One region of the Rhizobium sp. KNZ14-9A genome, then DNA from elsewhere that is predicted to be linked to it. Evidence: riboswitches for the same ligand, from Rfam matches in the RefSeq annotation. Region 1 holds a riboswitch; the other holds the start of a gene.
The links. Region 1 has a riboswitch for cobalamin ahead of metE (5-methyltetrahydropteroyltriglutamate--homocysteine S-methyltransferase). Riboswitches for the same ligand answer to the same signal wherever they lie in the genome.
Positions count from the first base shown of each region.

Region 2: another riboswitch for cobalamin. It lies ahead of cobU (bifunctional adenosylcobinamide kinase/adenosylcobinamide-phosphate guanylyltransferase); the one in region 1 lies ahead of metE (5-methyltetrahydropteroyltriglutamate--homocysteine S-methyltransferase).

Region 1 is NZ_JBPGXB010000002.1:4,312,636-4,317,682, reverse strand. Features, by position in the region: gene metE (5-methyltetrahydropteroyltriglutamate--homocysteine S-methyltransferase) at 1-2,107, opposite strand, end outside; cobalamin riboswitch at 2,215-2,420, opposite strand; gene ACR9ZQ_RS28115 (heavy metal translocating P-type ATPase) at 2,461-4,776, opposite strand; gene ACR9ZQ_RS28110 (MerR family transcriptional regulator) at 4,848-5,047, shown strand, end outside.
Region 2 is NZ_JBPGXB010000002.1:882,831-887,877, reverse strand. Features, by position in the region: partial or broken gene cobN (cobaltochelatase subunit CobN) at 1-1,218, opposite strand, end outside; gene cobW (cobalamin biosynthesis protein CobW) at 1,228-2,274, opposite strand; gene cobU (bifunctional adenosylcobinamide kinase/adenosylcobinamide-phosphate guanylyltransferase) at 2,279-2,803, opposite strand; cobalamin riboswitch at 3,156-3,549, opposite strand; gene ACR9ZQ_RS10495 (chloride channel protein) at 3,757-5,047, shown strand, end outside.

The DNA of each region.
Region 1 (5,047 bases):
GGCCGATCTCGTTCGGATATTTGTAGCTACGGAAGGCCTCCAGCAGTTCCATCTTCGAACGTGACGTCTCGATGGAGATCACATCGGCATCCATCGCCGCGATGGCATCGATGATCTGGTTGAACTCCGAATAGCACATATGCGTATGGATCTGCGTTTCGTCCGCCACGCCGGAGGCGCATAGGCGGAAACTCTCGACGGCCCAGTCGAGATAGGTCTTCCAGTCAGCCTTGCGCAGCGGCAGGCCCTCGCGCAGCGCCGCCTCGTCGATCTGGATCATTGCCGCACCGGCCCTTTCGAGATCGAGCACCTCGTCGCGGATCGCCAGCGCGATCTGCCGGCTGACGTCGGCGCGAGAGAGATCGTCGCGCACGAAGGACCAGTTGAGGATCGTCACCGGCCCCGTCAGCATGCCCTTCACGGGCTTCTCCGTCAGCGACTGCGCATAGCGCCACCACTCGACTGTCATCGGCTTCGGCCGGGAGACGTCGCCGAAGATAACAGGCGGTCGGACGTAACGGGAGCCATAGCTCTGCACCCAGGCATGTTGAGTGAAGGCGAAGCCGGAAAGCTGCTCACCGAAATACTGCACCATGTCGTTGCGCTCGAATTCGCCGTGGACAAGCACGTCGAGGCCGATTTCCTCCTGCCAGCGGATCGCCGCTTCGGTCTCCTTTTTCAGAAAGGCATCATAATCCGCCTCGCTGATCGTGCCCTTGGTGAAAGCGGAGCGGGACTTTCGAACATCTGATGTCTGCGGGAAGGAGCCGATCGTCGTCGTCGGGAACAGCGGCAAGCGAAGCTTACGCTCCTGCAGTCCGGTCCGCTCGGCAAAATCGCTGCTGCGTGTCTTCATCGCCTCGTCGATCGCGGCAACCCGCTGTCTGACCTTCAGATCATGTACGCGCGTAGATACGGCGCGCGATGCAACGGCCTGCGAGGCTGCCGCAATCACCTGGGAGGCCTTGCCGGCATCACCGAGCGCTGCGAGCTCATCAAGCTTCTGGGCAGCGAAGGCGAGCCATGATTTCATCTCACCATCCAGCCCGCTCTCCAGTTCCAGATCGATCGGCGCGTGCAGCAGCGAGCAGGACGGCGCGATCTGTAGCCGGTCCGCACCAAAGTGCTGGACAAGCGGCTCGATCCTCTCCCGGATCGCCGCAAGGTCTGCCTTCCAGATATTGCGCCCGTCGATGACGCCAAGCGAAAATGTCAGATCGCTGGGTGCCTTGAAAAGGGCATCGATCTGCTGTGGAGCGCGAACGAGATCGACATGCAGGCCGGCAACCGGGAGCGAGAGCGCCGTCGGCAGATTGTCGCCGATCGCGCCGAAATAGGTGGCGACCATGATCTTCAGGTCGGGCACCAATTCATGCAGCGCACGATAGGTATGCTGCAGTGCTGCCTGCTCTTCCTGTGAAAGATCGAGCACGAAGCAAGGTTCGTCGATCTGCACCCAGTCGACACCGGCTGCACGAAGTTCTGCCAGTACTTTTGTATAAACAGGCAACAAGCGTGCAAGCAGGTCAATCGGCGCAAAACCTTCTTCGCTTCCCTTGGCGAGTTTCAGGAAGGTAACCGGACCGAGGATGACCGGCCGGGTGTGGATGCCAAGTGTCTTGGCCTCGACGAAGGCATCAAGTGGCTTGTTCGCCGTCAGGGCAAAGGTCTGATCGGGGCCGAGTTCCGGCACCATGTAGTGGTAGTTCGTGTCGAACCATTTCGTCATTTCCAGCGCCGGCGCGCCATGCCCGTGATGGTGCTGATGGCCGCAATCGACATGCGCCTCTTCGCCGGTGGAGCCGCGCGCCATCGCGAAATAGGTGTCGAGAGAAACTTGCCCGCCCTTCCAGCCATAGGCGGCGGGAATGGCGCCGACCATGACCGCCGTGTCGAGCACATGGTCGTAAAGCGAGAAATCGTTCGAGGGGATGACGTCGATCCCCTTCTGCTTCTGCAGGAGCCAGTTTTCCGCCCGCAGCCGCTTCGCGACATCGAGAAGCGCGCCGGCATCGGATTTGCCGGCCCAGTAGCTCTCCAGTGCGAATTTGAGTTCGCGATGCTTTCCGATCCTGGGAAAGCCGAGATTTGCAGTCTTGATAGTCATTTTCCTTACCCCGAAGGTTATGGGCAAGGCTGCGGCGCAACGCATCGACGAGATACGGCCATGGGAATGCCGTCTCGCGCAAGCGGCACACCGGGACACCCCGCCCGTGGACGTTATCTATCGCGGCAGGTCTCCTGGCTTGCGGGTCATCGACATCGTCCAGTCTTCCCGGGCGTCTTACCAGTGACGTCGAAGGACGGTGTCTATCCGCTTACAGTTGCGGGGGCAGCTTCGGTCTTGGCGATGGCCGCACCGAATTCCCTCTTAGCTTGGGATCAACAGATCCCAAGAACCAACGATGCGGCAAGCATGCACCCGCCGCATCGCAACGTCAATATGATATAAAGAAATCTTTATGTCTTTATCTGAAGAAGCCGAAGTGCATTCATCGTCACCAGCACGGTCGCACCCGTATCGGCGAGGATCGCCGGCCACAGGCCGGTGATGCCGATGATGGTGGTAACCAGGAACACGGCCTTCAGCCCGAGCGCGATGGTGATGTTCTGAAAGATATTGCGCATCGTCCGCTTCGAAAGGTCGATCATCCGGGCTACGTCGCCGACACGCCCATGCAGCACAGCCGCATCCGCCGTCTCCAGCGCCACGTCGGTGCCGCCGCCCATGGCGATGCCGACATCGGCAGCGGCAAGTGCCGGCGCGTCATTAATGCCGTCACCCACCTTGGCGACGAACAGACCTTCCTTCTTCAGTTCGCCAACAATGCGCTGCTTGTCCTGCGGCAGGAGTTCGCCGCGCCAGTCGATGCCGAGATCGCCGGCAACGGCTGCCGCCGTGCGCTTGTTGTCGCCGGTCAGCATGATGGCGCGCACGCCAGCTGCCTTCAGCGTCGCAAGCCCGCTCTTTGCGTCTTCACGAGGTTCGTCGCGCATGGCAATGAGACCGGCGGCGACACCATTGACGAGCAGCACCGAGACGCTCTTGCCCGCGCCGTTCAGCACCGCGACCTGTTCGTCCTGCTCCGCATTCAGCGCCCCGCGCTCGCGCGCAGCCGGCGGCGACAGGAGATCGAGCGTCTCCCCACCTACCTTGCCGGTCATGCCCTTGCCGGGCAGCGCTTCGACTTCGAAAGCCGGCGGCACGGGTACTCCATCGGCCTTGGCCCGATTGAGGATTGCCAGCGCCAGCGGATGGCTGGAGCCCTGCTCCAGAACAGCAGCGCGCGAAAGCACCTCTGCCTCGGTGCGTCCGTAGGAAATTATATCGGTGACCTGCGGTTTGCCTTCGGTCAGCGTACCGGTTTTGTCGAAGGCAACGGCCGTCACCTTCCCAAGCGATTCCAGAACCGCCCCACCCTTCATCAGCAGACCGCGGCGCGCACCCGCCGAAAGCGAGGCGGCAATCGCCGCCGGCGTGGAAATGACAAGCGCACAGGGGCAGCCGATCAGCAGGATTGCGAGACCCTTATAGACCCATTCACCCCATGCCCCGCCCATCAGCAACGGCGGCAAAACGGCGACCAGAGCCGCCACGACGACGACACCAGGCGTATAATAGCGGGAGAAGCGATCGATGAAGCGCTCCGTCGGAGCCTTCGATTCCTGGGCTTCCTCCACCAGCTTGACGACGCGGGCAATCGTATTGTCCTCGGCAGCGGCCGTGACACGGACGCGCAGCGCCGCATCGCCATTGACCGTGCCGGCGAAGACCATCTCGCCTGCGCCCTTGCGAACCGGCGTGCTTTCGCCCGTCACCGGCGCCTCATCGATAGCGCTTTCGCCGGAAACAATTGTCCCGTCGGCGGAAATCCGGTCTCCCGGACGCACGAGAATGACGGAGCCGACGGAAAGCGTCTCAGCTGGCACTTCCTTCACCTCGCCGCCCGTCTCGAGCAGCGCATTCTTAGGCACCAGCGTCGTCAGCGACTGGATGCTGGCGCGCGCCTTGCCGGCAGCCACGCCTTCCAGCAATTCGCCGACGAGGAACAGGAAGACGACCGTCGCCGCCTCTTCCCCCGCATTGATGATGACAGCGCCGACAGCGGCAATCGTCATCAGCATCTCGATCGAAAAGGGCGTGCCAGAAAGGGCGGCCATGACCGCGCGGCGGGCAATCGGCACCAGCCCGACCAGCATGGCAACGATGAAAGCATAGGGGGCAATCGACGGCACCAGATGGCCGAGCAAGTAGGCGGCAACGAGTGCGAGGCCGGAAAGGATCGTCAACCGGCCTTTCTTGCTCTGCCACCAGGGACCGGTCATCGGCCCATGATCATGGCCGTGCAGCCCCTCGACCTCCTCGGCGCTGTGCGAATGATCGTGACCGGCATGATCGTGATCATGGCCTTCGTGGTCATGATCGTGATGGTCGTGATCATGATGCTCATGCCCATCGTGATCGTGATCGTGATCGTGGTCATGGTCGTGCCCATGATCGTGGTCGTGATGCGCATGGTCATGACCGGTCTTGCTCTCGCGAGCAGGAGCCTTGCCGGTGAGCGGAGCAACCGAATAGCCGAGGCCGGTCACCCTCTTCTCGATCGCCTTGAGATCGCTGCTGCCATCGTGGCGCACCGTCATCGTGCCTGCTGTCACCGACACGGAGACGTCTTCGACGCCGGGCACGCGTCTGACGGCGGTATCGATTTTCGTTGCGCAGGCGGCGCAATCCATTCCGCCAACCCGGTACCGTGCCTGTGCTGCTTCGCTCATGATTTCGATCCTTGCTTGTAAGCAGTATCGTTCCTACATCCTCTAGCGACTAGAGGTGCAAGAGGAAAATCATGAAAAAGATCACCATCGGTGAAGCCGCCCGCCAGAGCGGCGTCAAGGTGCCGACGATCCGCTATTATGAGGGCATCGGCCTGTTGTCTGCGCCGAGCCGCAGCGAGGGCAATCAACGCTCCTACGAGCCATCGGACCTCAACCGCCTCACCTTCATCCGCCACGCCCGCGAACTCGGCTTCGAGATCGATGCAATCCG
Region 2 (5,047 bases), 3.4 Mb from region 1:
GCCGACGCCATTGCCGAGCCGTCCGTCACGGTTCGGATAGTTCGCCATGACGAGCGCAACTCGCCTGCTCTCCAACGGCATCTGCCGCAGCCGCGCCCAGTTGGCGGCAAGCGATGCCACATAGTTCATGCGCGCCTCATCCGGCTCGCTGGAAACGATGTTGGCCTCGACAGCAACGTCATAGCGCGCGGCTGATTTGAAGGAGACGGCACGCGACAGCACCCTGCCATCCACCTCCGGCAGCGCGACATTCATGCCGAGATCACGCGCCGAGAGCCCTTGCGACGAGCCGGCCCAGGCCTCTCGCGACGAGGCGGAGAAGATTGCCTGCAGCACGATCGCGTCGTTAGCCTCCAGCACCGTCGGCTCGCGATCGGCGCCGGGTGCGGAGACGGCAAAGCCTGTCGTGTTGATGACGACCTCGGGCTTCAGTTCGGCGAAGATGGATTCGAGGATGCCCTTGGAGACGGGATCCTTGAGGCTGTAGGCGAAGACCGGCAACGGGCGCAGGCCTTGCTGCTGGAGGGCTTCGATCAAGGCTTCAACGGGCTTGGTTTCGCCGCTCTGCACGAGGGCGCGGTAGAAGGCGATGGCGACAGTAGCTGGCGTTCCCTGCCGGACTCGAACTTCGGCTTTGGCAAGCCGCCGCCACTCCTCAACCCCGACAAGCCCTCGCCCCGGCCACCAGATCCCCGCCTTCATCAGCGGCGCGGCTGGCGCCGGCTTCTCTGCCCCCGAGAGCATCGCCGAAGCGTAGGCAAGAAAGCCTTGCGCATTGGCGTCGCCGCCCTCGATCAGATACGCCCACAGCGCATTCAGATCATCGAGCGACACATTGGAAAACGGCGTCAGCCCCGCATCCGGCCGCGCATCGCCTGGCAGCACCGCAATCAGCGCCCCGTTACGATCGGCAACCGCATGCAGCGCCTCCAGCGCATAGTGAAAGTAGCTCGCCCCACCCAGCGCCCGCACGATGATCAGCTTCGCATGTCGCGCCGTGCGCTGGACGTAGGTATCGACCGACATCGGATGCTTCAGGCTCATCAGGCTCGCAAGCCTGAGCGTATGCCCGCTCGCCCCGCCGGAATGAGCCGCAGCGATCGCCGCAAGCTCGGTGTCGGCCGCCGAGAGGAACAGGACATCGCCCGGCGACTGGCCGAGGTCGATGGCCTCGTCCCCGTCGCTGATCGTTCCCTGTTGAGCCAGAAGCAGGTGCATCGAAACCCCTTAGACCAGTGCCACGATCGCCTTGCGCACCGCGTCCTGATCCATCTCGTGCAGGCCGATGACGACGAGGCGCGTGCTGCGTGCTTCGCCCGGGGTCCAGGCGCGGTCGAAATACTGGTCGATGCGGGCACCCACGGCCTGCAGCTGCAGGCGCATCGGCTTGCCGGAGACATCGATGAAGCCCTTGAGGCGCAGCACGTCATGCTCGGCGATAATGCCCTTCAGCTTCTCGACGAAACCTGATGTATCGGCGATAGCGCCAAGCTCGACGACGAAACTGTCGAATTCGTCGTGATCGTGCGGCGTGCCGTCCTCATGCTCCAGCTCGTGATGGGACTTGCGGTTGACGATATCGTCTTCCGTGCCGATGCCGAGGCCGAGCAGCACGCTTGCCGGCACGTCGCCATTCCTGGCCTCGATCATCACAGGCTTGCGGGCGATGCGCGAGGCGACTTCGCTCTTCACACGGCCAAGGCCGTCAGCGTCGATCAGGTCGGTCTTGTTGAGCACGATCAGATCAGCGCAGGTCAGCTGATCCTCGAAGAGCTCCTCGATCGGGCTTTCATGATCGAGCGATTCATCCTCGACGCGGCGTGCATCGACAGCATCATGGTCATCGGCAAAACGACCTGCGGCAACAGCGGCGCTGTCGACCACGGTGATCACGCCGTCAACGGTGACTTCGCTTCTGATGTCCGGCCAGTTGAAGGCGGCGACCAGCGGCTGTGGCAAGGCAAGGCCCGAGGTCTCGATGATGATATGGTCCGGTCGCTGCTCGCGCTCAAGAAGCTTGGTCATGGTCGGAATGAAATCGTCGGCGACCGTGCAGCAGATGCAGCCATTGGTGAGCTCGATAATATCGTCCTCGGTGCAATTCTCCGCCCCGCAGCCCTTCAGCACATCGCCATCGACGCCGAGATCGCCGAACTCGTTGATGATGAGCGCAATCTTCTTGCCGCCGGCATTTGTGAGCAGGTTGCGGATCATTGTCGTCTTGCCCGCACCTAGGAAGCCGGTGATGACGGTTGCGGGAATTTTCTGCTGCATGGATTTAACCCTTCATTTTCAGCGGCAGACCTGCCGCGATAAAATACACGTCGTCGGCCGAAGCCGCGATCATCTGGTGCAGCCGGCCGGCATGGTCGCGAAACTCCCGCGCCATGCGGTTCTCAGGCACGATGCCGAGGCCGACTTCATTGGAAACGATGACGAGCCGCGCCTTTGCCTGCGGTAGAAAGGCGGCAAGGGCGGCGGACTGGGCGGCGATATCGCGCCCCTCCATCATCAGGTTGGTGAGCCACAGCGTCAGGCAATCAACGAGAACAGCCCTGCCCTCGCCGTCGATTGCCGCAAGGCGCTCGGTAAGGTCGAGCGGTTCCTCATGCGTGGTCCAGGAGGGGCCGCGGTCGGCCTTGTGCTGGTCGATACGCGCCTGCATTTCGTCATCCCAGGCGCGGCCTGTGGCGATGTAGTGGCGGTCGAGGCCGCTTGTGGTGACGAGGTTTTCGGCGAAGCGGGATTTGCCGGAGCGGGCGCCGCCGAGGATGAAGGTGGCGTTGAGAAGGCTCTTGGTCATGCCACGGCCGCCCTTGGAGCGAAGGCGCGGCTCCACCCACCTCCCTCATCCCTGTGCTTGTCACAGGGATCCAGCGTGCCCAAGTCCTTGGGCACAAGAGAACTCACTCAACGACGGCGTAGATTCATTCACTGCGCGGACGCGCCGTGGCTGGATTCCTGTGACAAGCACAGGAATGAGGGAGGAGAGGAAAGTCACGCCGGGTAACGTCCACCAACAGGCACCAGACGCATCCCATCAGGGGATACCGAACCGACACCTTTCACACGCACCACCAGAGGCAGCGCTGAATCAAATCCTTCAGCCAAGACAACCTCCGTGCTGGCAGCGGGCAAACGGCCCAGTATGGGCATTATGCCCGGCACGGATGGCAGGTCTCCTGGCTCGCAGTTATCGGCCGCGACAGGGGCGACCTGATACGGTCGCCCCTGGTCGTGCCAGCGGATCTGCCTCGCCTTCCCGGCTGCGTCTCGTGAAAAGGCGGACAATTCGTAGAGATAGAGGCGTCCTGCCCCGGCTGATCACGATGCATTCCAGTGGCTTTTCCGGCACTTATCCCGCCTTGCCCGCCTGCAGAATGCGAGGCTGTCAGCACAACGGTTAAAATACCGGACGGAAGACCCTGACTGCTCTACAGTCGCGGGGTCGGCTGTGATGAAGGCGCCCGGCTTGGGTCCGCCCCGTCACATTCCCTTTTCATCCGGAAGGCGTAAGGCCGATCCGGAACCATCCATTATGTCAATTCATGGTTAGGCTTCCGCCCCGGGCATGTCAATCGGTGCACCGGGTGCACACAGAGATCATCTCGACTTACACTACCGATATTATCGTCTTTAATCAAAGGTTTACGTCACAAAAACTTTACGGCTCAGTCGGTATTTTGCCGCAATTGCCGCTCATGCGGATGCCGGCTCCGCCCTTGACCCCCACTCCTGCCGCCTAGTTTCCCCATGATGCTCTCCCGAATGGATATTCGCCGCCTCGGCCCTCTCGGCACCGTCTTTGATCCGGGACGCCTGCGCGCGCTCATCCGACACAGCGAAATGGGAATGGTCTTTGCCGGCGCGCTCGTCGGTATCGCCTCGGGGCTTGCGGTCACCGCCATGAGCTATGTCTCGGAAGAGATGCACAGGCTGATCTTCGGCATAGACGGCACGACGAGGCTCAGTGCCTCGCAAATCGACAGCAAGTTCCTGCTGATGACGGCCCCGGTTGCCGGCGGCATGCTGCTCGGCCTGTTGATCTTCATTCTCGCCAGATGGCGCAAGAAACCGATGGTCGACCCGATTGAGGCCAATGCCCTGCATGGCGGCCGCCTGTCGCTGACGGACAGCATTCTCGTCGCCATCCAGAATCTCGTTTCCAACGGCTTCGGCGCATCCGTCGGTCTGGAGGCCGGCTATACGCAGCTTGCAGCCGGCATAGCCTCGAAATTCGGCCTGAAGCTGCAGCTGCGCCGCTCCGACATGCGTGTCCTCGTCGGCTGCGGTGCAGCCGGCGCCATCGCCGCCGCCTTCAATGCACCGCTGACGGGCGCCTTCTATGCCTTCGAGCTGATCATCGGCACCTACACCATCGTCTCGCTGACGCCTGTCGTCGTCGCCGCCCTCGTCGCTACACTGGTCGCCCGCCTGCTCTCCGGCAGCGATTTCATCATCGATGTCGGCAGCTTCGGCGCTGTCCAGCCCGCCGATTACGTGCCGGCGATCGCCCTTGGCGCCTTCTGCGCCGGCATCGGCATCCTCATCATGCAGGGCGTCTCCTTCGTCGAGGAGCTGGCGCGCAAAAGCGCCATCGCGCTACCTTTCCGCCCGGCGCTCGGCGGCCTCGTCGTCGGCCTGCTGGCGCTGGTCTCGCCGCAGGTGCTGGCCGCCGGCCACGGCGCGCTGCATCTCAACCTCTCCCATGAGATCACCATTCCCGCGCTGATCGGCCTCTTCCTTCTGAAATCGGTGGCATCGGCCATTTCGATCGGCTCCGGCTTCAGGGGCGGCCTGTTCTTCGCCTCGCTCTTCATGGGTGCCCTGCTCGGCAAGCTCTTTGCCTATTCCGCCCCCTATTTCGCCGATGCGACACTGACGCCCGTGATCTATGCCGTGGTCGGCATGAGCTCGCTCGCCGTCGCCGTCATCGGCGGGCCGCTGACCATGACCTTCCTGGCGCTGGAGATCACCGGCGACTTTCCGATCACCGTTCTGGTACTCGCCGCCGTCATTACCTCCTCGCTCGTGGTGCGCACCACCT